Regions from separate parts of the Ralstonia sp. 24A2 genome, predicted to be linked through region 1. Evidence: predicted binding sites of a transcription regulator. Region 1 holds the regulator's gene; the other holds the start of a gene.
The links. The regulator NrdR, encoded in region 1, represses ribonucleotide reductase genes. The targets are predictions, from matches to a motif close to CACNANATNTNGTG.
Positions count from the first base shown of each region.

Region 2: ACS13N_RS00430 (ribonucleoside-diphosphate reductase subunit alpha) is a predicted target of NrdR. The motif match lies at 11,579-11,592, and genes of this name have one in related genera.

Region 1 is NZ_JBPVZD010000002.1:1,499,450-1,514,684, forward strand. Features, by position in the region: gene ACS13N_RS11930 (pilus assembly protein) at 1-3,010, shown strand, start outside; gene ACS13N_RS11935 (type IV pilin protein) at 3,014-3,472, shown strand; gene nrdR (transcriptional regulator NrdR) at 3,500-3,964, opposite strand; gene glyA (serine hydroxymethyltransferase) at 4,080-5,327, opposite strand; ZMP/ZTP riboswitch at 5,466-5,601, opposite strand; gene ydfG (bifunctional NADP-dependent 3-hydroxy acid dehydrogenase/3-hydroxypropionate dehydrogenase YdfG) at 5,742-6,494, shown strand; gene ybgC (tol-pal system-associated acyl-CoA thioesterase) at 6,585-6,989, shown strand; gene tolQ (protein TolQ) at 6,986-7,678, shown strand; gene tolR (protein TolR) at 7,691-8,125, shown strand; gene tolA (cell envelope integrity protein TolA) at 8,167-9,207, shown strand; gene tolB (Tol-Pal system beta propeller repeat protein TolB) at 9,264-10,568, shown strand; gene pal (peptidoglycan-associated lipoprotein Pal) at 10,598-11,119, shown strand; gene ybgF (tol-pal system protein YbgF) at 11,188-11,973, shown strand; gene queC (7-cyano-7-deazaguanine synthase QueC) at 12,140-12,814, shown strand; gene ACS13N_RS11995 (YeeE/YedE family protein) at 12,819-13,934, shown strand; tRNA gene ACS13N_RS12000 (tRNA-Lys) at 13,982-14,057, shown strand; gene ACS13N_RS12005 (nucleoside 2-deoxyribosyltransferase) at 14,143-14,634, shown strand; gene ACS13N_RS12010 (acyl-CoA dehydrogenase family protein) at 14,743-15,235, shown strand, end outside.
Region 2 is NZ_JBPVZD010000001.1:92,409-107,643, reverse strand. Features, by position in the region: gene ACS13N_RS00465 (methyl-accepting chemotaxis protein) at 1-1,342, shown strand, start outside; gene ACS13N_RS00460 (peroxidase) at 1,478-2,833, shown strand; gene ACS13N_RS00455 (EamA family transporter) at 2,941-3,837, shown strand; gene ACS13N_RS00450 (M14 family metallopeptidase) at 3,839-4,921, opposite strand; gene ACS13N_RS00445 (GntT/GntP/DsdX family permease) at 5,062-6,438, opposite strand; gene ACS13N_RS00440 (DUF1090 domain-containing protein) at 6,496-6,921, opposite strand; gene ACS13N_RS00435 (ribonucleotide-diphosphate reductase subunit beta) at 7,076-8,281, opposite strand; gene ACS13N_RS00430 (ribonucleoside-diphosphate reductase subunit alpha) at 8,416-11,391, opposite strand; gene ACS13N_RS00425 (alkaline phosphatase family protein) at 12,040-14,061, shown strand; gene ACS13N_RS00420 (hypothetical protein) at 14,090-14,287, shown strand; gene ACS13N_RS00415 (phosphocholine-specific phospholipase C) at 14,327-15,235, shown strand, end outside.

The sequences.
Region 1 (15,235 bases):
TAAAAACTCCGCCGGCGTTGGCTCTGGTGCGGATGGGATTGGGTTCTTCCTGTCCGATGGCTCATTGAAACAAGCCGATGGCAAAACGGATCTGATTACGGTTGGTGCACTGGGTGGTAGCTTGGGGTACAGCTGCTCGAACGTAAACGGTGTGTATGACGGTGTGGCTGGAGGCTACATTGGTCTTGGCATTGACGAGTTCGGTAATTTCTCGAATTCGGGCGACAACACCAGTTCAGGCGCAGGGGGATCGAAGCCTAGTCGGATCAGTCTGCGAGGAGCAGGTAATACCAACTGGCTGAATTTGAGCACCAAGTACGCTAAGTACTATCCGTCATCGGGTTTGGCGGTGTCGCAACAGACAGCCGTTCAGTCAACTTGCAAGGCCGGTTACCTGTACAACTACAGCGGCTCGACGCAAACCGACGCGAACAACCAGCGCATTGGCAGCGGCTATCAGACGACAGAGAAGCTGCCATACAACTACAACTACATCACGGGCAAAGATCTCGGTATCTCGATCGCCAACCAGCAAGCTGTTTCGAACCCGACGCGTGCAAACGGGGTTCCGATCACTTATGGGATCAGCATTACGCAGGACGGCATTTTGAACGTGTCATACAGCGTGAACGGTGGCACGACTCAGACGGTGATCAAGGATCAAAGCATCACCGCACAAAACGGGCCATTGCCGCCATCGTTCCGTTTCGGTTTCTCGGCCGGTACGGGTAGCGGGAGCAATATTCACGAGATCACTTGTTTCAAGGCTGCGCCAATTGGGCAGTCGAGTAGTTCGGCGGGGACCAACGTTCAGCAATCGGCACGGGTTGAGGCTGGCACACAGGTCTACCTTGCGTACTACCACCCGACGAACTGGTGGGGCGAACTGACTGCACAAAATCTAATGATGGATCCCGTGACGGGCATCGTCACCATCAACGGTACGGCGAATTGGAACGCAAGTTGCAAGCTGACCGGTGGGGCATGTCAGGCAATGGGTTCAAACGTGACGGTCACGGCGCAAGCGCCGACAGCACGCAACATCTTGACCTGGAACGATGCGTCGCGCGTGGGCATTCCGTTTGAGTGGGCAAATTTGACCTCTGCGCAGCAGCAGGTGCTTACAGCGGGTGATAGCAGCGCTACCGCCGACCGTTTGTCCTACTTGCGTGGCGATCGTACGAAAGAGGTTGCCACTGGCGGATCGTTCCGGACCCGGGCAGGAGTGCTGGGCGATATCATGAATTCCAGCCCGACCTGGGTGGGCGCGCCTTCTGCCCCATACAACGGCCCGTGGGTGGATGCGCTGAATGCTTCGGCAACTCCGGCCGAGCCAGCAGGAAGCTACGCGGCCTTCAAAAGTCAGTATGCAACTCGGCAGAACGTTGTCTATGTTGGTGCCAACGACGGCATGTTGCATGGTTTTCGTGCTGGTGCCTACGATGCCACGGGCAACTTTGTCGGGAACTCGGCGAGTACGCCGAACGATGGTGCTGAGGCTATCGCATACATGCCGGCAACGGTGTTGAACACGATCCACAGTACTGACAGCAACCTCGATTTCAGTGCGACGGCGTACACACACAATCTGTATGTCGATGCGACGCCTGGCACGGGGGAGCTGTTTTACAACGGTGCTTGGCACACATGGCTGGTCGGTGGCCTGGGTGGCGGTGGCAATGCCACCGGTGCGATTGGGGACAACACGAGCCAGGGTTCGGGGGCGATTTACGCGCTCGACATCACCAATCCTTCTACTTTTACCGAGGGCAATGCCGGTTCGTTGGTGGTGGGCGAGTGGTCGTCGTCTACGATCACATGTTCCAACGTCGCAAACTGCGGTCAGTATCTCGGTAGCACCTATGGCACGCCCGTCATTCGTCGTCTGCACAACGGCTACTGGGCAGTTCTGTTCGGTAATGGGCTGAACAGCCAGCAGGGTAGCGCGGGCCTATTTGTCATGTTGGTTAATCCCAGCGATGGCACAAAGACGTTTTATTACTTCGATACCGGCGCCGGCCCCAGCGGAAGCACTAAGAACGGGATTGCGTACGTGACCCCGGCAGATCTTGATGGCGACCACATTACTGACTATGTGTACGCGGGCGATTTGCTGGGCAACGTATGGCGTTTTGACTTGACTTCGGCAAACCCATCTTCGTGGGCGGCATCTTCGTCGCCTCTGTTTACGACCTCGACCGGCCAGCCGATTACCAGCAAGGTAGCTGTGGCTTCGATCCCCGGCACCGGTACTGGTCAGCCGCGCGTGCTTGTGAGTTTCGGCACCGGGCAAGCGTTGCCGCAAACGCTGACAGCGGCGGCCACGTATTCGAAGACTGTGCAGGCGCTCTACGGTATTTGGGATTGGGACATGAGTGCCTGGAATAGCAAGGCATCAGCATCCGCGCGATATGCGTCGCTCACCGGGCCGCAGAATGTTACGACAACATCGCTGCTAACCCAGAACATTACTGCGCAATCGACTAGCTCCGCTAACACTCCTTCGTACCGGACTGTCAGCAACAATAAGGTGTGCTGGCAAGGATCGACTGCATGTGGCAGTGGCAATACCCAGTATGGCTGGACGCTGCCGTTGCCAAGTACGACCACGGGATCGGGAGCTACAGCTGTCACCAACTATGAGCAGGTCGTCTACAACCCGACGCTTGCCTACGGCATGTTCATCGTCAACACGACCATCCCGGCGGTGCAGCAGGTGCTGTCCTGCACGTCGACACCGGCTTCGGGATATACGATGGCCGTGGCGGTAGGCTCAGGCGGTGCAGCGTCGCAATCCTTCTTTGGCGATAACAACAACAACTTCCCGACTTACAACGGCGGCATTGTGAGTGGTATTGGCTTGAGCGCTACCGGTACGCCGTCGATCGTGACCGCAAACAAGCTGCCTTATCTGGTGCAGCAGACCACCACCGGTACAGGTGTCGTCAACCAGATCAACCCGGGTGCTGCCGGTGTCGGCTCGCGTCTGAACTGGGTCAAGCTGCGTTAAACCATGAATCGAGAACAATCCATTCCAGCGGGGCAGGCCGCAGGCTTTACCCTGATCGAGCTGATGATCACGGTGGCGATCGTCGCCATCATCACGATCATTGCGTACCCGTCGTATCAGCAATATGTGCTCAAGTCGCATCGCGTTGATGCGAAGACCGCGCTGCTGGATTTGGCGGCGCGGCAGGAGCGCTACTACACGCTGCAGAACATCTACACCAGTTCGCCTGCGGCATTGGGGTATGGGGCCGCATCATTTCCGGTCGCGGTGCAGACGGGCAGCCAGAGCTACTACACGCTTAACGTGACACAGTTGAACAACGCGGCGTCACAGCCTTCGTACACGGCGGTCGCTGTACCATCGGGGCCGCAACTACCAGACACCTGCGGCACCTACACGATTAACCAATTGGGCCAGCAGAATAACCAAAACAACACGACTGCAACTGCGCAGTGCTGGTAACAAAAAAGGCCCCCTAGGGGGCCTTTCTCATTTGCGCGCACTCGTCGCCGCAACTTCATCCAGCACGTCACGAAACTCCGCCAGATCCTCAAAACTCCGGTACACCGACGCAAACCGGATGTACCCGATCTTGTCCAGCCGCTTGAGTTCGCGCATGACCAGTTCACCCACGCGGTCGCTGCCGATTTCCTTCTCGCCGTGGCTGAGGAGTTTTTCTTCGATGCGGGCGATGGCCTCGTCGATGGCCTCGGCGGAGACAGGGCGCTTACGTAGCGCCAGGCGCATGGAATCCTTGACCTTGGCGCGGTCGTAATCGACGCGGCTGCCGTTCTTTTTGACGACGGCGGGGAAGAACAGCTCGATGCGCTCGTAGGTCGTGAAGCGGCGGTCGCAGGACTCGCACTTGCGGCGCCGGCGCACGGTGTCGCCTTCCTCCGACATGCGAGTCTCAATCACCTGGGTGGCCGCGTGGCCGCAAAAGGGGCATTTCATGCCGCGCTCCTCGGGAACCTCAAACGCACTGCGCTAAAAGAACAACGCCGCGATGGCCGGGGTGACCATCGCGGCAGAGTACTACGTGGCCAGTTGCCCGGCCATGGTCAAGCGCTTAGGCGTAGACCGGGAACTGCTTGGTCAGCTCAGCCACCTTGGCGCGCACGGCGGCGATGTTCGCTTCGTCGTGCGGGTTGTCCAGCACGTCGGCGATCAGGTGTGCAACCTTCACGGCCTCGGCTTCCTTGAAGCCGCGCGTGGTCATGGCCGGCGAGCCCAGGCGCACGCCCGAGGTCACGAACGGTTTTTCCGGGTCATTCGGAATCGCGTTCTTGTTGACGGTGATGTGCGCGTCGCCCAGCACCTTCTCGGCTTCCTTGCCGGTGATGTTCTTGGCACGCAGGTCCACCAGCATCACGTGGCTCTCGGTGCGGCCCGACACGATACGCAGGCCACGGGCCATCAGCGTTTCGGCCATGGCACGAGCGTTCTTCACCACTTGCTCCTGGTACGCCTTGAACTCCGGCGACAGCGCTTCCTTGAATGCCACTGCCTTGCCGGCGATCACGTGCATCAGCGGGCCACCCTGGATCCCCGGGAAGATCGCCGAGTTGATGGCCTTCTCGTGCTCGGCCTTCATCAGGATCACGCCGCCGCGCGGGCCGCGCAGGCTCTTGTGGGTGGTCGTGGTGACGAAGTCAGCGTGCGGTACCGGGTTCGGGTACACGCCTGCGGCGATCAGGCCGGCGTAGTGGGCCATGTCCACCATGAAGTACGCGCCGATCGCCTTGGCGATCTTGCCAATGCGCTCGAAGTCGATGCGCAGCGCAAAGGCGGAAGCGCCAGCGATGATCAGCTTGGGCTTCTTCTCTTGCGCCAGGGCTTCCAGCGCGTCGTAATCGATGTCTTCTTGCGCGTTCAGGCCGTAGCTGACGACGTTGAACCACTTGCCGCTCATGTTGAGCGCCATGCCGTGCGTCAGGTGACCGCCTTCGGCCAAGCTCATGCCCATGATTGTGTCGCCCGGCTTGAGCACGGCGAAGAACACGCCCTGGTTGGCCTGCGAGCCGGAGTTCGGCTGCACGTTGGCCGCTTCAGCGCCAAACAGTTGCTTCACGCGGTCGATGGCGAGCTGTTCAACCACGTCCACATATTCGCAGCCGCCGTAGTAGCGCTTGCCGGGGTAGCCCTCGGCGTACTTGTTGGTCAGTTGCGAGCCCTGCGCGGCCATCACGGCCGGCGAGGTGTAGTTCTCGGAGGCAATCAGCTCGATGTGATCTTCCTGGCGCTGATTTTCCTTCTGGATGGCGGCAAAGATCTCGGGATCGATCTGGTCGATCGTATAGCGGCTGCGTTCGAACATGGCGAGTGTCTGGTCTGAAACGAAACGGAAAAAACGGAGATCGGGTGTGGCGGGCTGGCTTCGGGAAACATGCGCGCGGCTTGGACGCTGTCTCGGCGTTGACCGATGGCAGCGGGTGCCCAAGTCACCCTGCTTCCCATTCGCTGCCCAGGCGAGCGGCAGGCGTCGTTGTGCATGACGCCAGAAACCTTGCGCTTCCTCGTGGTCGGTGCCCACTGCCGAGGTCTGCGGTGTGTTGCTGCAGCCCCGGGATTCGCCAGTCGCGCAAGGTGGAATGGTTGCCCGCGAGTGTACGACAGGCCCTTGACTGCCGCAAGGCGCGGGGCGCTTGCCCAAGCACATTGCGACGCAACAGGCGGCAACGCTTCAGGTAAACTCTGTTTTTCGCATTTTTTCAGGCTTGGAGACACTTCCATGATCGTATTCGTGACCGGTGCAACTGCCGGGTTCGGTGCAGCCATCGCGCGGCGTTTCGTGCGGGAAGGCCATCGTGTGATCGCGGCTGGCCGCCGTCAGGATCGTCTGGATGCGCTCAAGGCCGAACTGGGCGACGCGCTTCTGCCGGTCGTGCTGGATGTGCTGGATGCCGCCGCTGTTGCGGCGTTGCCGGGCTCGCTGCCCGAGGACTGGCGCGACGTCGACGTGCTGGTCAACAACGCTGGCCTGGCGCTTGGTCTGGAACCCGCCCAACGCGCAGACCTGACCGACTGGGATCGCATGATCGGTACCAACTGCTCCGGCTTGGTTCATATGACGCGTGCGTTGCTTCCGGCCATGGTCGAGCGCAATCGTGGTCATGTCATCAACATTGGCTCGATTGCCGGGACGTACCCGTACCCGGGCGGCAACGTATATGGTGCGACCAAGGCGTTCGTGCGCCAATTCTCGCTGAACCTGCGTGCCGACCTGACCGGCACCCGCGTGCGCGTATCGAACATCGAGCCGGGCCTGTGCTCGGGCACCGAGTTCTCCAACGTCCGTTTCAAGGGCGACGATGCCCGCGTGGATAAGGTCTACGAAGGCACGGAGGCGCTCACCGCCGACGACATCGCCGAGGCGGTCTACTGGATGGCGGCGCTCCCAGCGCACTTCAATGTCAACGCAATCGAGCTCATGCCCGTTTGCCAGTCATTCTCGGCCACGAGCTTGACGCGGGACATGGCTTAAATCGTGTCATGCAGGGTTTGCCACAGCGTGCAAGCCCTCGGCCGGCCGGTGGATGGCTGGCCGTCACATGAGCCTTGGTAAAATTGCCGGATGTCTTCTTTTGACTGGAACCTGCGCGTGTATTGGGAAGATACCGACGCAGGCGGTGTAGTGTTCTACGCCAACTATCTGAAATTCTTTGAGCGCGCCCGCACTGAGTGGCTCCGCGCGCTCGGGGTCGACCAGCAGGCGCTGGCCGACACGACCGGGGCCATTTTCGTGGTGCGCAGCACCGCTGTGGACTACCGCGCACCTGCCCGCCTAGATGACCTGGTGCAGATCCGTTCGCGTATGGAACGGGTTGGCCCAGCGTCGGTCCAATTTGCCCAAGAAGGCTGGCGTGGCGACGTTCTGCTCGCATCAGGCACGATTCGTGTTGGATGTGTCGACCGGCTCACATTCCGGCCGACCCCGATCCCCGCTCCCGTACTCGCAACCATCAAAGCCGCCGCATGAATCCCGTCGAGGTCACACAAGATCTGTCGATCGTCTCGCTGGTGCTGCACGCCAGTCTGTTGGTCCAATTTGTCATGGGCCTGTTGCTGGTGATGTCGCTGTTCTCCTGGACGTACATCTTCCGCAAGGCATTTGCACTGCGCGCTGCGCGCAGCCAGACCGAATCGTTCGAACGCGAATTCTGGGCCGGCGGCGATCTGCAGGCGCTGTATCAAAGCGCCGCCAACAACCGCCACAACACCGGCGCGCTGGAACGCATCTTTGAAGCCGGCATGCGCGAATACCTCAAGACGCGTGAGCAGCAGCGTGGCGGTGGCGACCCGAGTGCCATCCTCGATGCTGCCCGCCGCGCCATGCGTGCCGCCTATCAGCGCGAAATGGATTCGCTTGAATCGCACCTGCCGTTCCTGGCGTCGGTCGGTTCGGTCAGCCCGTACATCGGCCTGTTCGGCACGGTGTGGGGGATCATGAACGCCTTCCGCGGCCTGTCCAACGTGCAGCAGGCCACGTTGTCTGCTGTGGCGCCGGGTATTGCCGAAGCGCTGGTCGCCACGGCCATCGGCCTGTTTGCGGCCATCCCGGCGGTGATCGCCTACAACCGTTACGCCACCGAGATGGACCGCTTGGCCAACCGGTTCGAGAGCTTCATGGAAGAGTTTTCGAACATCCTCCAGCGCCAAACGCGCTAAGGACGGATCGTCATGGCTACCATCCAGCGAACGCGCCGCGCCCGACGGGCCAAGGCCGACATCAACGTTGTTCCGTACATCGACGTGATGCTGGTGCTGCTGGTCATCTTCATGGTGGCAGCGCCTGTGGTGAACCCGGGTGTGGTCAACCTGCCTTCTGTGGCCAACGCCACGCCGCAGCAGACCCAGCCGCCCATCGTCGTGACCATCAAGGGCGACGGCACGATCCTTGCTCGCATCAAGACGGGCTCGGGTGCCACCGAGCAGAAGCTCGCCAACAACAATGAGCTGCGCGCTTTCGTGAAGCAGCGCACCGACGAGAACCCCGATCAGCCGGTCGTGATTGCCGCCGACAAGGCCGTGCAGTACGACCGTGTGCTGACGGTGATGAGCGTATTGAAGGGCGATGGCGTCAAGCGCGTCGGCCTGATGGTGAAGTCGCAATGAACGCGAAGATGTTTCCAGGCGAGGCAACCTGAGTGAGCGTCATGGCTACAAGGTCAGTGAGCCCCGCGTTGCATCGTTACGAGCCTGTCCGCGAGCGCGGCACACTGCGCGCGTTTGGGTTGGCAGTCCTCACGCACCTGTTGCTGATCGCCTTCCTGTACTTTGGCGTGCAGTGGCAGAGCAGCACGCCGCGCGGCGAAGAGGCCGAGCTGTGGGATGAGGCTGCGGTTCAGCAAGCCGTGCAGACCGCGCCGCCGCCAGAGGTCAAGCCGGAGCCGGTCATCAAGGCGCCGCCGACCAAGGTGGAAGAGGAAGCCGACATCGCGCTGGAGCAGAAGCGCAAGCGCGAGCAGGAAGCCGCTGCCGCAGCGGCTGCCGCGCGCGAGGCTGAACTCGCCCGCCGGGCCGCCGAGGACCGCGCCGAAGCCCAGCGCCAAGCGCAACTGAAAGCGCAGAAGGAACAGCAAGCCCACCAGGCGGAACTTCAACGCAAGGCCCAGGCCGAACAGCAGGCCAAGGAAAAGGCCGCCGCCGCTGAAGCCCAGGCTCGCAAGAACGCACAACTGCAGGCCCAGGCGGAAGCCAAGGCCAAGGCAGATGCCGAAGCGAAGCAGAAGGAGCTGAAAGCCAAGGCTGCCGCAGATGCCAAGGCTAAGGCGGATGCCGAACGCAAGGCCAATGAATCGCGTGCCAACGCACAGCGCAAGGAGCAACTGGATCGCCTGCGTGCGATGGCCGGTGCCGGTGCAACCGGCACGGTGGCGGGCTCCGGTGGCGGTGTCGGCAACGCCATGGGCACGGGCGGTACGGCATCGGCAGGGTACGCCGAGCGCGTGCGCGCCAAGGTCAAGCCGAACATCGTGTTCGACCCGGGTGCCATCAGTGGCAATCCGGCAGCGGTGGTGGCGGTGACGATGGCGCCGGACGGCTCGATCCTGTCCAAGCGGCTGACCAAGTCGAGCGGCAACGGCGCCTATGACGAAGCCGTGCTGCGTGCGGTGGACCGTTCCGATCCGCTGCCGCGCGATACCAACGGCAAGGCACCGTCGAGCGTCATCCTGACGTTCCGGCCCAAGGAATAACGCGCTGGCGTCGCCCCGGTGGCGCCGGCACCCAGTTCACAGATTCGATACGGATGATGAACATGATGCGCAAGATGTGGATTCCAATCTTCCGACGAGCCGCGCAGGCGTTGCTGCTGACTGCAGCGTGCGTCGGCGTGGCCCATGCACAGCTCAACGTGGAGATCTCGGGCGTCGGTTCGAGCCAGTACCCGATCGCCATCGCCAACTTCCAGGGCGAGGCCGAGGCCCCGCAAAACCTCTCGGCAATCGTCCGGGCAGACTTGGCGCGCAGCGGCCGTTTCTCCAACGTGGATGTCGCCGGCGCGGTGGTGCCGGAAAGCCCGGCCCCGGACCTGGGCGCCTGGAAGACGCGCGGTGCGGCTGCCTTCGTGGGCGGCACCGTGACGCGCAACGGCGATCGCTACGAGATTCGCTTCCGCCTGTATGACACCGCCAAGGGCGAGAGCCTGGGCGGCCTGTCGCTCACACGTGGGCCTGGCCAACTGCGCCTGGCTGCGCACGAGATTGCCGATTACATCTACCAGAAGCTGATTGGCGAGCGCGGTGTGTTTGCGACGCGCCTGTCGTATGTGTCGAAGGTGGGTCGTCGCTACCAGCTGCAGATTTCCGATTCGGACGGCGCCAACCCGCAGATTGCGCTGACCAGCAACGAGCCGATCATCTCGCCGGCATGGTCGCCGGACGGCACCAAGGTCGCGTACGTGTCGTTCGAGCTCAAGAAGCCGGTGGTGTACGTGCATGATCTGGTGGCCGGTCGCCGCACGGTGATCTCGAACCAGAAGGGCAACAACTCGGCACCGTCGTGGTCGCCGGATGGTCGCCGCGTGGCGGTGGCGCTCTCGCGTGACGGCAATACGCAGGTCTATGTGGTCAATGCTGATGGCTCGGGCCTGCGCCGCCTGACGCGCAGCAGCGCTATCGATACTGAACCGTCGTTCTCGCCGGATGGCCGCTCGATCTACTTCACCAGCGACCGTGGCGGTGCACCGCAGATCTACCGCATGTCGGCTGACGGTGAAGAGGCGGGCGGTGCCCAGCGCGTGACATTCAAGGGCAGCTACAACACGAGCCCGCGTGTGTCGCCGGACGGCAAGCTGCTGGCCTACATCTCGCGCGTGGGCGGTGCGTTCCGCCTGTACACGCAGGACTTGTCCAACGGCGATGTAAACGCGCTGACGGACACCACGTACGACGAATCCCCGAGCTTTGCCGCCAACGGCAAGTTCATCCTGTATTCCACGCGCGTGGGCGGTAAGACCGTGCTGGCAGCCGTGTCGACCGATGGCCGTACGCGTCAGATTCTTTCCCTCCAGGCCGGCGAAGTTCGTGAGCCGGCATGGGGTCCTTTCATGCAATAACGAAGCAGTTCCTCTAGGAGAAATCGGACATGTCGAAGTCCCAAACCATGATCAAACTCGCAGCCATTGCCACGCTGCTGGCCCTGGGCGCTTGCAGCTCGGGCGTGAAGCTGGATGACACCGCCAAGAACGGCACCGGCGGCGCAGCCGGTACGGGCGCTGATGCCCGCACGGTCACCCCGGTGGACGTTGGCCGTGACGAGCTGACCGATCCGAACAGCCCGCTGGCCAAGCGCAGCATCTACTTCGACTTCGACAGCTACTCGGTGAAGTCGGAGTACCAAGGCCTGCTGGGTCAGCACTCGCGCTACCTGCAGTCGCACAACCAGCGTAAGGTCCTGATCCAGGGCAACACCGACGAGCGCGGCACCAGCGAGTACAACCTGGCCCTGGGCCAGAAGCGTGCCGAAGCCGTGCGTCGCGCACTGTCGTCGATGGGCGTGCCTGACAGCCAGATGGAAGCCGTGAGCCTGGGCAAGGAAAAGCCGCAGGCCACCGGTCACGACGAAGAGTCGTGGGCGCAGAACCGCCGCGCCGACATCGTTTACTGATCGGCATGGTTTGAAGTCGTGCGCGCCGGCTACGCTTGCGTGGCCGGCGTTCTTACGTTGGCAATCACATGAACACGATGATGAAACAGCGCGCGTATGAAGCCATGCGTCGGGCCATCCTGATGACGACGCTTGTTGCCGGTGGTGCTCTGACCATGGCTGGCCCGGCGGCGGCAGGGGTATTTGACGACGATGAGGCGCGTCGCGCCATCATCGACATGCGCGAGAAGTTCAACACCTTCCAGTCGAGCGCCGCGCAGCGTATCGACCAAAATAGCCGCAACCTGATCGACGCGCAGAACCAGATCGAGACGCTCAAGTCCGAAGTGGCACGCCTGCGTGGCCAGAACGAGGTGCTGCAGAATTCAGTCGACACGCTGACCAAGCAGCAGAAGGACTACTACGCCGACCTCGATGCGCGCCTGAAGAAATTCGAGCCGCAGCAGGCCACGGTGGAAGGCCGTGACGGCATGGTCCAGCCGGGCGAGAAGGATGAATACGACGCCGCGCTGAAGACGTTCCAGGGCGGCGATTTCAAGGGCGCGGGCAACCAGTTCTCGGCCTTCGTGAAGAAGTACCCGCAGAGCCCGTACCTGCCGCTGGCTCAGTTCTGGCTGGGCAACGCGCTGTATGCGCAGCGTGACTACAAGGGATCGAGCTACGTGCTGGAGAGCATGGCGCGCGCCAATCCGCAGCACCCGAAGGCCGCCGATGCGCTGCTGCAGGTGGCAACCAACCAGGGTGAGTCGGGCCAGAAGGCAGCTGCACGCAAAACGCTGGAAGCGGTGGTTGCCCAGTACCCGGGCAGCGAGCAGGCCAAGACTGCACAAAGCCGCCTGAAGACGATGCGCTGATCGGCGAATCGCTTTTGTGGTTGATCGACGCCCGCCCGTGGTTGCACTGGCGGGCGTTTTTCATGGCGGGCCGTAAATGGCCGGCATGTGAACGGTTGGGCGCGGGCTGGGTGGCGGCGCGCTAAAATGCTGGCCTTCCCCTGATTTGCTCCACAAGGCTTCGCCCATGAAAAAACGCGCCATCGTCCTGCTCTCCGGCGGGCTGGACTCCGCCACCGTGCTCGCCATGGCCAATGCCGATGGCTTTGAGACCTACGCGCTGTCGATGCGCTACGGCCAACGTCACTCGTCCGAGCTGGACGCGGCCAAGAAGGTGGCGGCGGCGCTGGGCGCCGTGCGCCACGAGATCGTCGATCTGGATTTGCGCAAGTTCGGCGGCTCCGCGCTGACGGATGACAAGCTCGATGTGCCGACCGAAGGCGCACACGAGGGTATTCCCATCACCTACGTGCCGGCACGCAACACCATCATGTTGTCGCTGGCACTTGGCTGGGCTGAAGCCGTGGGCGCGCGTGATCTGTTCTTCGGCGCCAACGCGGTCGACTATTCCGGCTATCCGGACTGCCGACCCGAATACGTGGCTGCGTACGAGGCGCTCGCCAACCTGGCCACCAAGGCCGGTGTGGAGGGCGAGCGAATCCGTGTGAACGCACCCATCATCGCCATGACCAAGGCGGAGATCATCCAGACCGGTGCGCGACTGGGCGTCGACTATGGCATGACGGTGTCGTGCTACAAGGCGGACGAGGAGGGGCGTGCCTGCGGCGTGTGCGATTCATGCCGCATCCGCAAGGCCGGTTTTGAGGCCGCCGGCGTGCCCGACCCGACGCGCTACGCCTGACGCCATGCCCGAACTCGATCTCAACGCGCTCTCCCACACGCTGCTATGGGCGACCTTCGCGCTCACCTTTGTCTTTGGCGCGCTCTTGCAGCGCACGCACTTCTGCACGATGGGTGCGGTGTCCGATGCCATCAATATTGGTGACTGGAGCCGTGTGCGCATGTGGGTGCTGGCCATTGGCGTGGCCACGATCGGCACGGGTGTACTGAGCTGGCTGGGCCTGATCGATACGAGCAAGACCATCTACACAGCCAACAAGCTGCTGTGGCTGTCGTCGCTGGTGGGCGGGCTGCTGTTCGGTTTCGGCATGGTGCTGGGTTCGGGTTGCGGCAGCAAGACGCTGGTGCGCATCGGCGGCGGCAATCTCAAGTCGGTGGTGGTATTCGTATTCCTCGGGTTGTCGGCGTACATGACGCTCAAGGGCGTGTTTGGCGTGGTGCGTGTGGCAACCGTCGACAACGTCGTGGTCACGCTGCCGACCTCGCAAGACCTGCCGAGCGTGCTGGGCCATGCGTTGTCAGTGGACGTGCGCACGCTGCGTCTGGCGCTCGCGCTGGTGATTGGCGGGGCGCTGTCGCTATGGGCGCTGCTCGGGCATGATTTCCGCACCGTCGACAACCTGCTCGGCGGTGTGGGCGTCGGGCTCATCATCGTGGCCATGTGGTACGTGTCGGGTCACCTCGGCTACGTGCAGGAAGATCCGAACACGCTGCAGGAGGCGTTCGTTGCCACCAACAGTGGCCGCATGGAGGCGCTGAGCTTTGTCGCCCCCGTGTCGTACACGCTGGAGTGGTTGATGTTCTTCAGCGATACCTCGCGCGTGCTGACGGTGGGCATCGTGAGCGTGCTGGGCGTGATTGCCGGCTCGGCCGTGGTGGCGCTGGCCACGAGCACGTTCCGCTGGGAAGGCTTTGCCAATGCCGAAGACACCGGCAACCACATCATCGGCGGCATCCTGATGGGGGTGGGCGGCGTGACGGCACTGGGTTGCACGATCGGGCAGGGGCTGTCGGGCGTGTCGACGCTGGCGATCGGCTCGTTCATCGCGCTGGCGGGCATCCTGATCGGCGCGGTGCTGGCGTTCCGCTATCAGATGTGGCGGATGGAGCGCCTGGTCTAACAGGCGTTGACGAAATCAAGGTGGTGTGCCTATAATCGCTGTCTTTGGGGTCTTTAGCTCAGTCGGTAGAGCAGTAGACTTTTAATCTATTGGTCGCGGGTTCGAATCCCGCAGGACCCACCAAATTTCAGAGGGCTCGACAGCAATGTCGGGCCCTTTGTCTTTTGTGCGACGCTATCCTGCGCGTGTCACTTACCGGTCTACGCTCATGTCCTTGCGCCTCTACCTCGCCGGCCCCGATGTCTTTCGCCCGCAACCGGTCGCCCATGGCGAAGCGCTCAAGGCGCTGTGCGCGGAATTCGGCTTCACCGGCCTGTATCCGCTCGACAACGCAGTCGCCCCACAGGCCAACGGTCCAGCGACCGCCGCCGAGATCTACCGACAAAACATCGCACTGATCGATTCGGCCGACGCCGTGATCGCCAACGTAGCCGATTTTCGTGGCCATGAGCCCGACTCCGGCACGTGCTTCGAGATTGGCTATGCCATCGCGCGCGGCAAAGACGTGTGGTGCTACAACGTGCCCGCCGTGCCGCTCCTCGCGCAGGTACCGAACACTCAAGGCAGTGATGCCGACGGCTGGACCGTGGAGGACTTCGACTTGCCGCGCAACCTGATGATCGCGTGCAGCAGCCGCCTAGTGGTGGGCGATGCGCGTGCGTGCCTGGAGCAGATGCGCGCGCACTATGCAGGCGCGTAGTTGCACATAGTCGCGCGGCCGATATGCGTATGCGGATTACTTCCTTCAGGGCGGCAGGGGCTGTCCGTATAGTGCCTGCACCGGATAACCCACCGGACGAGGCACCGCATGAAGCTCGACGACCTGCATCAACTCCCTGATCTCACACACCTGCTGGCCGAATTGGCCTCCACCGCTGCGCAACGCGATCAGCAAGGCGGTCATGCTGCGCACGAGAAGGCAGCGATTGCGCGCGCAGGTTTGCTGCCGTTGGTCATTCCCACGCAGTACGGCGGGGCAGGTGTAGGCTGGGCCGATGCTTTTGCCGCCGTGCGTGCCATCGCCGCGGTCGACAGCTCCCTCGGGCATCTGCTGGCCTTCCAGTACCTGCAGACCACCACGGTGTATCTGTACGGTTCTGACGCGCAGCGCGAACGCTTTCTGCGCCCGACCGCCGAGCTGGGCTGGTGGTGGGGCAATGCCGTCAACCCGCTCGATCATCGATTGCGCGCACAGCGCTCCGGCAGCGGCTGGGTGCTCGACGGGGAAAAGGGTTTCTGTTCGGGCACGCTGGGCTCAAACATGATGGTGGTGTCCGCCCACGACGAGGCGAGTGGCAAGT
Region 2 (15,235 bases), on a different contig from region 1:
AGACGAGGCCAAGAAGACCGCACTGGCCACGCTCGCCTCAATGCGCTACGGCACCACCGGCTACCTGTTTGTCGTCGATTCGCAGCTCATCCTGCAGATGCACCCGACGCTGGCCGACATGGTGGGCAAGAGCACCGCCGGCTTCAAGGACCCGACCGGCAAACCTGTCTACCCGACCATCGTCAACGCGGCCAAGGACAAGGGTTTCGGCTTTGCTGAATACCAGGGCCGCCTGCCCGGCAGCGAAACCGCCCTGCCCAAGATCGGCTACGTAAGACGTTTCGCACCGTGGGACTGGAACCTCTCCAGCGCAGTCTTCCTGCAGGAGGTGGACGCCGCCTATCACCACTCGCTCATCGCCAACCTGATCGTCATCCTGCTGGTAGGTGGCGTGGTGTCGGTGGCGATGTCGCTCATCATCCGCAACGTACAGCGCGGGCTGGGCGGTGAGCCCAGCTACGCCACCGAGGTGGCTCGCCGCATTGCCGCCGGTGATCTGGCCGTGCGCGTGCAAACCCGCGCGGATGATCGCGACAGCATGCTGGTCGCCATGGCGCAGATGCAGCAGCAACTGACCGGCACCATCGGCCATATCAAGACGTCGGCGGATTCGATTGCCAGCGCGACCAAGCAGATCGCCGCGGGCAATGCTGACCTGTCGCAGCGCACGGAAGAGCAAGCCAGCTCGCTGGAGGAGACCGCTTCGAGCATGGAAGAGCTGACCAGCATCGTGAAGCAGAACGCCGACAACGCGCGCCAAGCCCGCCAGCTTGCAGGCAGCGCATCGGACATCGCCACAAAGGGCGGCGAGGTGGTCGGCCGGGTGGTGGACACCATGGCCGGCATCAACGAAAGCAGCAAGAAGATTGCCGACATCATCGGCGTGATCGAGGGGATTGCGTTCCAGACCAACATCCTCGCGCTCAATGCCGCCGTGGAAGCCGCACGCGCGGGCGAACAAGGGCGCGGCTTTGCCGTCGTCGCCGGCGAGGTGCGCGGCCTGGCACAACGCAGCGCGGCAGCCGCCAAGGAAATCAAGGCGCTGATCGGCGATTCGGTTGGCCGTGTCGAAAACGGCACCACGCTGGTGGCAGAGGCTGGCAGCGTGATTGATGAAGTGGTCGTGGCGGTGAAGCGCGTCACCGACATCATGGGCGAGATTTCGGCCGCGTCTGACGAGCAAAGCTCCGGCATCGAACAGGTCAACCAGGCCATCAATCAGATGGATGAGGTGACGCAGCAGAACGCCGCACTGGTCGAGCAGGCCGCCGCTGCGGCGCTGTCGCTGGAAGAGCAAGCGCAGGTGCTGCGCGACGCGGTAGCGTCGTTCCGCACCGCCTGATCCGGCACCAAAAACCGAGCCAGACTCCGCCCCCAGCCCCAACGAGCGTAGGGGCGGTGGTCCGTTCTCCGGTATGTCGCATGGTGTTATGCTGCGCGGCAGAGGAATCAATACAAACAACACGTTGGAATAGCCATGCCCGAGCGCAACCGGCCGCCATTCAGGGGCCTTACTGGCGCGATTGCCGGGTCGACTACCAGCGCCCAGGCCGTAACAGGAGACAACCCTGGAGACACGCCCGGCGGCGCCCGTGAGCCGATGTCTGGCGCCCGCCCCAACGCCGTACGCGATGCTGCCGAGCAAGATCTGGCCAGCGATACCGCCCTGTGGCGATTTGCCCTGGCAGCAGAAAATGGCGGCCGTGGCCCACACCCCGACGCTGCACTACGCGACGATCTGTCCATTCTCCGCATCCTGCGTGGCGCCGATGGCCTGCGCCTGCTGCGGCAAGGACTGCGCAGCGCGTTTCCCGGCGCAGCCCTGCGCCTGACCACGTTCTGGCCCGAAGAACAACCGCACGCCTATCCGGCCCGCGCTGAAGCGCGCCCCGCCGAGTTCGGCGACCTGCTCGTGCTGTTCCGCCTGCGCGGTGCCGTGCCCACGCTCGATTGCCGCGCGCTGTTCCTCACCGCCCGCCGCATCGATCAACCCGACGATGCGCTGGACAAGCACCACGCGCTGCCACAGATCAACCTGTACGAAGGCTGGCCTGACTTCAACGTCTACGCCCGTTCGCCGATCAAGTCGCGCAATGCCGCCTTCCTCGGCAAGTTTGATCTGTCAGCCGAACTGGAACCGCTGCGCCGCGTCGGCCGCGACCAGCGTCAGTGGCGTTACCTGACACCGTGTACCGGCCTGCAGGCCCACGCGCAATGGCCGGGCGCCCGGCCGCTCTCGCCGCTGCAATGGCGCTGGCCGTCCGGCCCGCAGGCAGGCGGCGCACGTCCGACGACCGGCTCGTTCACCGGCCTGCTGCGCCAGCTTGCCCGCCCCGAAGGCGCGGGTGAAGATTGCTCCGCCGGCACCGAAGTGCCGACCTGGGGACGCCTGATCAACAGGCTGCTCGACCATAGCTGGGAAGTCGCCCCGAGCCATGCGCTCAAGAGCGGCAATATCTCCCCGATGGCGTTCTGGACGCGGCTGCGCGGCTTCCTCACGGCCGAGTACCTGCTCGGCACGCATTCGCTGCAGAAGGGGTTCGGCGCGTCGCTGCAGTTCGAGATGGCCAACGGCCTGCAGGACATTGTCCGCGACGACTGGACGGCCACCACCGGCTTCGACCCCGAAGACCTGGACGTGCCCGGCGTGCGCAGCACGCTGCAGCGGATTGCAGCGTCCAAGCTGGCCGTGTTCGGCATGAGCGCCGAAGACCCAGCGCCGCTGGCCGCCCCGCGCCCGCAGCGCGGCGTAACCCCGCGCCCGGACGGCGAACGCGAAGGCCAGCGCGTGCTGCTGATCGACGTGATCCGCCCCAGTGCCGGGGCCCTCTAAGCGCTCCGCCCACGTTTCGAGAAAAACCCGCACGCACGCTGCCGAGAACGCAATGTTTTCTCGGCAGCGTGCGGCTATGCTGTAGCGTTGCATCTGCTGCACCGCCCATGTCTTCCGCTGCCCCCGCCTCGTCCACCTCCATCACGTCGTCCCCCTGGATGCCCATTCTTGCCCTGATGGGCTCAATGGCCTCCGTGTGCCTGGGCAACTCGTTTGCCAAAACGCTGTTCCCAGTGCTGGGGGCAGCGGGCACGGTCACGTATCGCGTCACCATCGGCGCGGCGATCCTGCTGGCGTTCTGGCGGCCGTGGCGCCTGCACCTGACCCGCGCCGATGCCGGCCGCATCGCCCTGTATGGCGTCACGCTGGCGAGCATGAACCTGCTGTTCTATCTGTCGCTGCAGCGGCTGCCGATCGGCATTGCGATCGCCATCGAGTTCACCGGGCCGCTGGTGCTGGCGGTGGTGCTGTCGCGCCGGGCGCTCGATTTCGTGTGGATCGGGCTGGCGGTGGTGGGCCTGCTGATGCTGTCGGTGGGCGACAAGACGGTTGGCCAGGTCGATCACCTGGGCGCGGCGTATGCGCTGGCGGCGGGTGTGTGCTGGGCGCTCTATATCCTGACCGGCAAGAACCTCGGCGGCCTGCATGCGGGCCAGGCAACGTCGCTGGGGATGACCGTGGGGGCGTTGTTCGCGATTCCGTTTGGCGTGGCACAGGCGGGGGCCGCGCTGCTGACGCCGTCGCTCATTCTTGCGGGGCTGGGCATCGGGTTGCTGTCGAGCGCGATTCCGTATTCGCTGGAGATGGTGGCGCTCAAGCACCTGCCGGGCAAAACGTTCTCTGTACTGCTGAGCCTGGAGCCAGCCATCGGTGCACTGGCCGGGGCCATCGTGCTGCACGAGCAACTGACGGGGCGGCAGTGGACGGCCATTCTGGCCATCATCGCCGCGTCAGCCGGGTGTGCGCTGACAGTGCGCGCGCCCAAGCCGGCGCACAGCGAGTGACCTAGCCGGAAACCCTCGCCACGGCTTGCAGCACGGCCATGCGCGTTTGCGCGTAGACCATGCCCTTCCACTCCGGCACATCGCAATAGAACGCATCGCGCAGCGCCTGGCGGATGCCGGCGGCCTGCGCGGCACCGCGCTCCGGGTGTCGATGCAGCCAGTGGTCGGCGCGCAGGGCCTGCAGCACGGCCATCGGGGCGAGCGTGCCGAACTCCAGCGTGATGCAGGTCTTCTCGATGTCGGGCAGCAGTTCATATGCCACGCCCACCAGATCCCCCTTGACCACCGATGACACCGACCCCGGCGCTGCAATCGGCCGGACATCCGCACCCCACGTGCGGATGGCACGCTCCAGCTCGGCAGAGTCAGGGCTGTTGAAGATCTTCTCGCCGTGGCCGTGGTGGCCGAGCCCGGTATGCAAGTCGATCCACATGAAACGGGAAACGTTGGCAGCATGCCGGGACACCAGCCCGCGCATCTGCTGGGTGCTCCAGCACGAGGCGGTGCCGCCGTAGAACATGCCGTCCGGCACGCGGTATTGCCCGCTGGTTGCGGCATCCTGCAAGGCTTTCTCGCCGCGCGTGACCATGTAGTGCTGCAACGCAGCCTGATCCGCCTGGCTGGGCGGCCACGTTGATGGCAGCAGCAGCGGATCGACTTCGATATAGGCCGGATTGGCGGACGCCGCCTCGGCAAAATCGACGCTGTTGCGGTTGAGGTCGACGTTGTCTTCGTTGACGCGGCGCAGATGGGCGAACCCGTATGGGTTGACCGCATGCACCAGCAGCAGCGCCAGCCTGGACGCCGCCAGCCGTGCAAAGAGTTCGTCATCGTGCAGCAGGCCGATCTGGCAACCGGAGCCGCAGAACCCTTCCACACCGTGCACACCGGAAGTCACGATCAGCAACGCATCGGCTTGCGCCGGCGAGAACAGCGCCGTGTCGATCGAAAGCGGCTCCCCGGATGGCCCGAGCGCATCCGGATGAAGATGCCGCTCCACGCCCATCCCTCGGGCCTGGGCGGCCGTCAGGAACTTGGCGCGCGCTTCATCGTAGGTGTGCGCAAAGAAGGGTTCGACCGCCATGTCTAGACCTCTCCTCTCGATTGGCCGTGGAATTGGAAACTGGAAACCACTACCAGTGTAGCCAAGCCCTTTGTCTGTACGCGTGCGCAAGAAACGGCGGTGTTGGATGGATCAATCTGTGCTGCCCTGATATCCATCCGCTAGCTCAGTGCAATCCAGAAGACATAAGTCAGCACCAGCCCGACCACGGACACGATCGTCTGCAATACCGACCACACCTGGATGGTTTGCTTGAGCGTGAGGCCAAAGTATTCGCGGATCATCCAGAAACCCGCGTCGTTGACGTGGCAAAAGAACACTGACCCCGCACCAATCGCCAACGCCAGCAGCCCATTGTGCGTAGCGCTTAGGCTTGCGGTGAGCGGGGCCACAATCCCGGCCGTCGTCGTGGTCGCCACTGTGGCCGAACCCGTGGCCTGACGCAGCGCCACCGCAATCAGCCACGCCAACAGGATCAGCGGCAAATGCCCGACTTGCGCAATCTTGGCCACCGTATCGCTGATGCCCGCCATCACTAGCGCCTGCTGGAGACCACCACCTGCGCCAATCGTCAGCAGCAGCGCCGCGATGGGCGGCAACCCCTTGCGGACGATATCGCCAACCTGCGTGCGCGGCATGCCACGCGCCCAGCCCAGCGCCACCATGGCAAACAGCACCGTCAACCCAAGCGCAATAACGGGCTCCCCCAGAAAGTTCAGGGCTTGATAGCGCCAGTCATCGTGCGGCAGCCACAGTTGGGCGACGGTGTGTCCGAGCATGAACAGCACGGGCAGCAGCATCGTCAAAAGCGAAATACCAAAACCCGGCAGCGTTTGCGCGTCCGGGCGGGCGGCAAACGTGCGCCCGATGTCTTCGGGCTCGGCCAAGACCAGCCGTTTTGAGAGCCACATCCCATACAGCGGGCCCGCCAGCACAGCCGCTGGAAGGGCCACCAGCAGCCCCAACCCAAACGTCAGGCCAAGATCCGCATGCAAGGCGCTGACGGCAATCAGTGGGCCAGGATGCGGCGGAATCAAGGCATGCAGCGTCGTCAGGCCCGCCAGCGCAGGAATGGCGATGCGCAAAATGGGCTGCCCCGAGCGACGCGCCATCGCGAAGATGATGGGCACCATCATCACCAGGCCCACCTCGAAGAACAACGGCAGGCCAATGATCAACGCCACCAGCACCATCAGCCACGGCAACGTGCGCGGCGTTGAACGCTTAAGGATCGTATCCACCAGCCGATCCGCCGCGCCAGAGCCCGCGACCAGCGCACCCAGCATGGCACCCAGTGCAATGGTGATACCAATGTTGCCAAGCAAGTTGCCCACGCCCTGGGCAAAGGCAGACGCAATGGCTGCAGGTGCAAGCCCTGCCGTGATACCGGCAACAAACGTACCCACCAGAATCGCCAGAAACGGGGCCAGCTTGAGCCAGCCAATGGCGACAATAATCAATGCGAGGCCAAGTCCGCATGACAGGATAAGCTGGGTATCGTGCGGCCCCCAACTGGCCAAAACCGCTGCTGGATGCACACAACCTCCTGTTTCTACACTGGATCAATCCAGCCCGATCCATCCACAATATCTATCTCAATGCTTGCCGAGCGCGGCTTGCTCGGCGCGCAGGTCTTCCGTCTTCTCACGCAGCTTGCGTTGCTTGTCGGCCAGGTTGCGTTCCGCCTTGCGGATTTTCTTGGTCTTGCCCTCGTCACGCGCTTCACGCAGCTTGTCTTCGGCCTGACGCACTTCCGATTCGGCTCGGCGAAGGTCTTCCTGGGCATCACGCACTTTGCGGTCGGCGCGATCGGCCAGCCCGGCATTGCTGCAGTTGGCCTTGGTGTTGGCCAGCGCATCCTGCAGGCCGGCGATGCGGTGGGTGTTGCCGTATTTCTCGGCTTCGCCGATCTGCGTCTCGATGGCGCGGATCTTGGCGGCACAGCCGACGTTGTCGGCAAAAGCCGACGAGGTACCCAGCAGGGCAAACGGCACGATGGTGGCAAGAAACGTCTTTTTCATATGGTGCCCCTGTCTTCTTCAGTTCAACTCAGGGCGCAACGATAAGACGACCGCGAGCCTGGCCCCATCAAGCTCAACACATTCTCAACAGTCGTAACAATAAAAAAGGGCCCTGACGGGCCCTTTCTTAAGTCTGGAGTGGAGGGGTATCCCATCACTCCCAGGACAGCGCACCACCGGTCTGGTACTCGATCACGCGCGTCTCGAAGAAGTTGCGTTCCTTCTTCAGGTCGATCATCTCGCTCATCCACGGGAACGGGTTTTCTTCGTTCGGGAACAGCGCGTCGAGGCCGATCTGCTGGCAGCGACGGTTGCAGATGAAGCGCAGGTAGCCCTTGAACATCGGTGCGTTCAGGCCCAGCACGCCGCGCGGCATGGTGTCTTCTGCGTAACGGTATTCCAGGTCGACAGCCTTCTTGAACAGCTCCGTGATCTCGGCCTTGAACTCGGCCGTCCACAGGTGCGGGTTCTCGAGCTTGATCTGGTTGATCAGATCGATACCGAAATTGCAGTGCAGGGATTCGTCGCGCAGGATGTACTGGTACTGCTCGGCGGCACCGGTCATCTTGTTCTGACGGCCCATCGCAAGAATTTGCGTGAAGCCGACGTAGAAGAACAGGCCTTCCATGATGCAGGCGAAGACGATGAGCGACTTCAGCAGCTTCTGGTCATTCTCGGGCGTGCCGGTCTTGAAGGATGGATCGGTCAGCGTGTCGATGAACGGGATCAGGAACTCGTCCTTGTCGCGGATCGACTGCACTTCGTGGTACGCGTTGAAGATCTCGGCCTCGTTAAGGCCCAGCGATTCCACGATGTACTGGTAGGCGTGCGTGTGGATCGCCTCTTCAAACGCTTGGCGCAGCAGGTACTGGCGGCATTCCGGCGCGGTGATCTGGCGGTACGTGCCCAGCACGATGTTGTTGGCGGCCAGCGAGTCAGCCGTCACGAAGAAGCCGAGGTTGCGCTTGATGATGCGGCGCTCATCTTCGGTCAGACCGTTCGGGTCCTTCCACGTGGCGATGTCGCGCGACATGTTGATTTCCTGCGGCATCCAGTGGTTCGCGCAGCCGGCCAGGTACTTTTCCCACGCCCACTTGTACTTGAACGGCACCAGTTGGTTGACGTCGGTCGCGCCGTTGATGACGCGCTTGTCGGCGGCGTTCACGCGGCGGTTGCTCTGTGCGGCGGCAGCGTTCGGGTTGTTGCCGAGGATGCCCGTGCCGACGGCGGTGGCCGACGGGGGCAGCACGCCGCCCTGGTCAGCAGTGGCCGTTTGCAGTTGCGGCTGCGGTTGATACGCGGGCTGCGGTGCAGCTTGCGGTTGTGCGGCAGGTTTGACGTCGTCGTCCCAGCTCAGCATAGGTGTTTCTCCAGAATTCTTTGCTCGTCGCTCCCGCTGTCGGAAAAAAGAGAGCGCGAGGTTGGTGTTGCTTAGTGTCGCTCAAGCCACGTTGCCCCCGCTTGCGCGGGAGCAACTTCAGACACTGTTTAGACTTATTGGCAGGCTTCGCATTCCTCGAAGCCGGGGTCACCCGGGCGCATCGTGCACACGGCGCCTTCGGCTTCCGGCATGGCCTGCGCGGTGGCGGCAGCGGCGTCCAGCGCGCTGGCCGGTGCTGCTTGCGAAGCACCTGCAGCCGACACACCACCCACATCGCTACCCGAGGACACCGCATTCAACGTGCCGCGCGACACGGTCGACTTCTCGACGTGCGTGGCGCCGATCGTGCGCAGGTAGTACGTGGTCTTCAGGCCACGCAGCCACGCCAGCTTGTAGGTGTCGTCCAGCTTCTTGCCCGACGCGCCGGCCATGTAGATGTTCAGCGACTGCGCCTGGTCGATCCACTTCTGGCGACGCGATGCAGCCTCAACCAGCCACGTCGGCTCGACTTCGAAGGCCGTTGCGTACAGGTCGCGCAGGTCTTGCGGGATGCGATCGATGCGGGCCAGCGAGCCGTCGAAGTACTTCAGGTCGGCGACCATCACTTCGTCCCACAGGCCGCGTGCCTTCAGATCGCGCACCAGGTAGTCGTTGACCACCGTGAACTCGCCCGACAGGTTCGACTTGACGTACAGGTTCTGGTACGTCGGCTCGATACAGGCCGACACGCCGATGATGTTGGAGATCGTGGCCGTCGGGGCGATCGCCACGCAGTTCGAGTTGCGCATGCCGTGCTGCTTGATGCGGCCGCGCAGGCTGTCCCAGTCCATCGTCGACGACATATCCGTTTCCAGATAGCCGCCGCGCTCTTCAGCCAGCAGCTTGAGCGAGTCTTGCGGCAGGATGCCACGGTCCCACAGCGAGCCCTTGTAGCTGCTGTAGCGGCCACGCTCTTCAGCCAGTTCGGTCGAGGCCCAGTAGGCGTAGTAGCAGACCGCTTCCATCGAGGTGTCGGCAAACTGCACGGCGCCTTCGCTGGCGTACGGAATGCGCAGCACGTGCAGCGCGTCCTGGAAGCCCATGATGCCCATGCCGACCGGACGGTGGCGCAGGTTCGAATCACGTGCCTTCTTGACCGCGTAGTAGTTGATGTCGATCACGTTGTCGAGCATGCGCATCGCGGTGCGCACGGTCTTCTTCAGCTTCTCGTGATCCAGCACGACGCTGCCGTCGGCTTGCTTGACCAGGTGGGCGACCAGGTTGACCGAACCCAGGTTGCACACGGCGATTTCGCTGTCGTTGGTGTTCAGCGTGATTTCCGTGCACAGGTTGGAGCTGTGCACCACGCCCACGTGCTGCTGCGGGCTGCGGATGTTGCACGGATCCTTGAACGTGATCCACGGGTGGCCGGTTTCGAACAGCATGCCCAGCATCTTGCGCCACAGTTGCAGCGCCGGCATCTTCTTGAAGAGCTTGATCTCGCCGCGCGCGACCTTGTCTTCGTAGCCCAGGTAAGCCTGTTCGAATGCCTTGCCGACCTTGTCGTGCAGGTCCGGGCAGGTGGACGGCGAGAACAGCGTCCACTCGCCACCTTCCATCACGCGCTTCATGAACAGGTCCGGAATCCAGTTGGCCGTGTTCATGTCGTGCGTGCGGCGGCGGTCGTCGCCGGTGTTCTTGCGCAGCTCCAGGAATTCTTCGATATCCAGGTGCCACGTTTCCAGGTATGCGCAGACGGCGCCCTTGCGCTTGCCGCCTTGGTTGACTGCGACAGCCGTGTCGTTGACGACCTTCAGGAACGGCACCACGCCTTGCGACTTGCCGTTCGTGCCCTTGATGTGCGACCCCAGGGCGCGCACGTTGGTCCAGTCGTTGCCCAGGCCGCCGGCAAACTTGGAGAGCAGCGCGTTTTCCTTCAGCGCTTCATAGATGCCGTCCAGATCATCCGACACGGTGGTCAGGTAGCACGACGACAGCTGCGAGCGGCGCGTGCCCGAGTTGAACAGCGTCGGCGTGGACGACATGAAGTCGAACGACGACAGCAGTTGGTAGAACTCGATGGCGCGGGCTTCGCGGTCGATTTCGTTCAGGGCCAGGCCCATCGCCACGCGCATGAAGAATGCCTGCGGCATCTCGATGCGGGTTTCGTTGATATGCAGGAAGTAGCGGTCGTACAGCGTCTGCAGGCCGAGGTAGTTGAACTGGAAGTCGCGCGAGGCGTCCAGCGCCGCGCCCAGGCGGGCCAGGTCAAACTGGGCCAGCTTCTCGTCGAGCAGCTCGGCGTTGATGCCGCGCTTGATGAATTGCGGGAAGTAGTCGACATAGCGCGCGCCCATTTCGGCTTGCGTGACTTCTTCACCGAGGATCTCGCGGCGGATCGTGTGCATCAGGATGCGCGCGGTGACCTGGCTGTACGCCGGGTCCTTTTCGATCAGGGTACGCGAGGCCAGGATGGCCGAGTCGTACACCTGCGTCATCGGCACGCCTTCATACAGGTTCTTGACCGTTTCCTTGAGGATCGGCTCCGGGTCCACCGCGTCGCCCAGGCCTTCGCAAGCCGAGACGATCACGTTGCGCAGCGCAGCCATGTCCAGCGGGCGGGTGATGCCGCCGTCGGTCACGTTCAGGCCGATGAAGGCCGGCTGTTGCTGGGTTTCGCCGGCTTGCGCGCGCTCCTGGGCGCGGCGCTCGCGGTACAGCACGTAGGCGCGGGCCACGTCGTGCTCGCCCGAGCGCATCAGGGCCAGTTCGACCTGATCCTGCACGTCTTCGATGTGGAACGTGCCGCCATTCGGGCGGCTGCGCAGCAGGGCGCGCACCACGTTCTGCGTCTGTTGGTCGACCAGCTCGCGCACACGCGCGGAAGCAGCGCCCTGCCCGCCATTCACGGCGAGGAAGGCCTTGGTCATCGCCACGGCGATCTTGGAGGGCTCGAAGCTGACCACGGCGCCGTTGCGGCGGATGATCTTGTAATCGGCAAGGTTGACGCCGAGAGCCGTGCCGGAGGCCACGGCCGTGCCGCCAGCGCTTTGCGCAAATTGGGAAGGATTGGCGGTGCCGGAGTGAATTTCGGATTGGGCCGTTTGCATAAGGACTCCTGTTGAACCGTTCGATTGGCGGCTCGCCTGGGGTGATGAACCCTTGGCAAACCCTTGCGCCGCGCAGAGAAAAAGAGACGGAAAAGGCCCTTGCCCTTCCTCGGCCCCCAAGCGCCGGCTTGACCTGCCGTACGCTCGCCCCCGCGCGGGCGCCGAAATAAGAATCCCGGAAATTCACCACTACATCTAGTGTGTCACCCCGGGATTGGCGCTAAGTATAGTGGGCCAATCGAATTTGCCTAGTCTTGACAGATGGGGTTTCGGGGGCTTTTTTGCAATCAAAATGCGGTGCCGCAAACCCGCGGCCCCAGTCTGCACAAAGGGTCGTCGGGGCTCACGTGCGGCGTCGCAATGGACACATTCCAAGAATAATTCTTTCTATCAGTCGCGCAAGTTCGATAGACGTCACCTCATCTACGGTAGGGGTATGTGTGGCGCGCACTGCACTGGTGCACCGATGCACCGCCGTCGGCTTCTGACGATTCCTAGCGCGCTTAAGAAATCCAAATAGCGGCATCAGCATTCTTGCCGCGCCTGTCACCTGAGCGACAGGCCCCGTCCCTACTCTTCGGTCGCATTGCGGGGGAGCGCAATCACCACGGTGCACATGCCGCGCACCACACGACCGAGGAAACCAACATGGCATCGAACCAACCTGCCCGCCGCCTGCTCACGGCCGCGCTGGGCGCAACCGTAGCCGCCACGCTGACGGCCTGCGGCGGGGGCAGCGACAGTGCACCCGTCGCCAACCCCGGCGGCACGACCGTGCCGTCCACCAGCGCCAGCAAGAAAGTGCTGGTGGTGGGCGTGGACGGCGCCACCTACGCGCAGGTGCAAAGCGCGCTGCTGCAGCGCAGCCTGCCGAACCTGGGCGCGCTGTCCGTGATGCCCGCCTCGACCGGCGGCACACTGGGCACGACCACCGCACAACCGCCGCTGGATACGCCGAGCTGGGCCACGGTGCTGTCGGGCACCTGGCAGAACCGTCATGGCGTGACCGACGACACCGTCGCCACGCTGGCCGCCCCGAGCGTCTTCAGCTACGCGCGCACCGCCGCCAAGGCCACCGGCACCACGCAACGCCTGGGCGCGGCCGTCAGCTCGCCCGTGCTGCCTACCCTGCTCAAGGCCGATCAACAGGCCGGCAACCTCGATACGCTGGTCGACTGCGCCCAGGTCGACTCCTGCGTCACGCAGAACAGCGTGAAGCTAGTGCAGTCCGGCTACGACGTCGTCTTTGCGCAGTACACCGCGCCCGCCGCGGCCGCACTCGCCTCGGGCCTGCAAAGCGATGCGTACGCCGCCGCCCTGGGCAGCGTCGACCAAGCACTCGGCACGCTGCAGGCTGCCATCGCCCAGCGCCGCACCGCCAACCCGAACGAAGACTGGCTCGTGGTCGTCACGACCAGCCACGGGCTGGATGCCACGGGTGCCACCACCTCGGCGCCCACGCTGGAAAACCGCACCGCCTTCATCGCGCTCAACAAGACTGTCAATCCGGCGCTGGGTAAGAACGGCACGGCGGCCCCCACGACCGAAGCTGCGCTGGCCGCCCTGCCGAGCGAGGCCGACATCGTGCCGACCGTGTTGGCGCAACTGAACGCCGCCGTGCCGGCGACTGCACACAAGCTCGACGGCACCGCGCTCACGGCCAGCACGGTGGGCGTGCGCAACCTCCAGAGCACGGTGGGTGCCTACAGCGCCTCGCTGGTGCTGAACTGGCAAAACCCGACCACCGCCAGCGGCCCGATCACCGTGCTGCGCGACGGCACGCAAATCGCCACGCTGCCCGCCACGGCCACGCAGTACACCGACAGCAGCATCGCTACCGCAAACGGCCTCTACCGCATCAACTACACACTGGTGCGCAACAACGTGCCGGTGTCGATGCTGGCGCAGATCAACTACGTGGCGCCGATACCGCTGGCCACGACGCTGACCAACGGCCTGGCGATGTACTACAGCTTCGACCCGCTGCCGCCGACGGATCGCAAGAACAGTTCGACGCTGGGCCCATGGGTGGCCGGCACCGACGGCGGCTCGGCCGTGACCGACCCGTTTGGCGGCAAGGCACTGTCGGTCGACTCTCGCATCGACGCCTACAAGCTCACGCAGAACGGCGCCGACATCGCCCAAAGCCCGCAATTCACCATCGGCTTCTGGTTCAAGTCGGACTGCACGCAGGGCAATGGCACGGGGGAGCCGATCCTGTCCAACAAGAACTATTACTCCGGCGCCAACCCAGGCATCGCCATCGCCCTGTGGGGTGGCTGCGAGGTGCGCTTCAACCTGGGCAGCGGCGGCAAGCGCGACGACATCCAGGGCATGAAGTTCAGCGCCAATCAGTGGGCGTACCTGGCCCTGTCGGTGGACACGCAGACCAAGCTGTTCAGCGCCTACATCCTCGATCCGGTGCTGGGTGTGCAGAAGACCGAAGACCGCGCCATCGCCAACACCGACGTCACCAAGCTGGGCGGCCTGGCCACCAAGGTCTGGGGCGTGAACGACGACGCCACGCACAACTACGTGCCCAACAACCCGGGCGCGCTCAAGGGCGTGATGGCCTACGACGACCTGGCCATGTGGACGCGCCGCCTGACGCTGGACGAACTCAAGTCGATCAACGGCTCGCACCAGCCGCTGTCGTCGCTGAACCCCTGATCCCCCCTCACCCCGAACGAGACCGCTCATGAAGCCCTTCATCCACTCTCTCGCGCGGCCGCACTGGCTGGCCGCCGCGCTGCTGTGTGCCGCCACCTTGTCGCTGTCGGCCTGCGGCGGCGATTCGAACGACGGCACGCCGGGCACCGGCAACCCCGGCACGGCCCAGCCGGATCAGCCCGGTCAACCGCCGGCCAACAAGCCGAACCTGCACTGCGCTCCGTAAGCCGCGCTGCCTCCCCATCGACTTGCGTTTGAGACCGACATGACTTCCAACACCAACAACGGCAACCGCCGCAACTTCCTCAAGATGGCTGGCACGGGCGCGATTTCCGCCGCCGCGCTGGCCGCCTTCCCGCCGTCGATCCGCCGCGCGCTGGCAATTCCCGCCAACAATGCCACCGGCACGATGCGCGACATCGAACACGTGGTGATCTTGATGCAGGAGAACCGCTCGTTCGACAACTACTTCGGCACCCTGCAGGGCGTGCGCGGCTTTGGCGATCGCTTCCCGATCCCGCTGGCCGGTGGCCTGAACGTCTGGCAGCAGACCTACACCAGCGGCGGCACGTCGCGCACGGTGCTGCCGTATTACCTCGACAGTAGCGCCGGCAACGCGCAGCGCGTCTCGGGCACGCCGCACAGCTACCCCGATGCACAGCAGGCGTGGGACCTCGGCCGCATGAGCAAGTGGCCGACCTACAAGCAGACGCAGTCGATGGGCTACTACAAGCAGACCGAGCTGGACTTCCAGTTCGCGCTCGCCAATGCCTTCACGCTGTGCGACGCGTACCACTGCGGCTTCCACGGCGGCACCAACACCAACCGCCTATTCCACTGGACGGGCACGAATGACCCGACGGGCGCAGCAGGCGGCCCGGTCATCGACAACAGCGGCGACCACCTCGACGCCGGCGTCACCTACAACTGGACGACCTACCCTGAACGCCTGCAAACCGCTGGCGTGTCGTGGAAGGTCTACCAGAACATGCCGGACAACTTCACCGACAACCCGCTCGCCGGCTTCAAGGCGTATCGCGATGCCAACGCCGCACGCGGTAACCTGAAGGACGGCAGCCCGTTCCCGGCGTACACGCCCGCTGACGAAGCCATCAGCCCGCTGATCAAGGGCGTCGGCAACACCATGCCCGACGGCGGTTTCCTACAAGCGCTC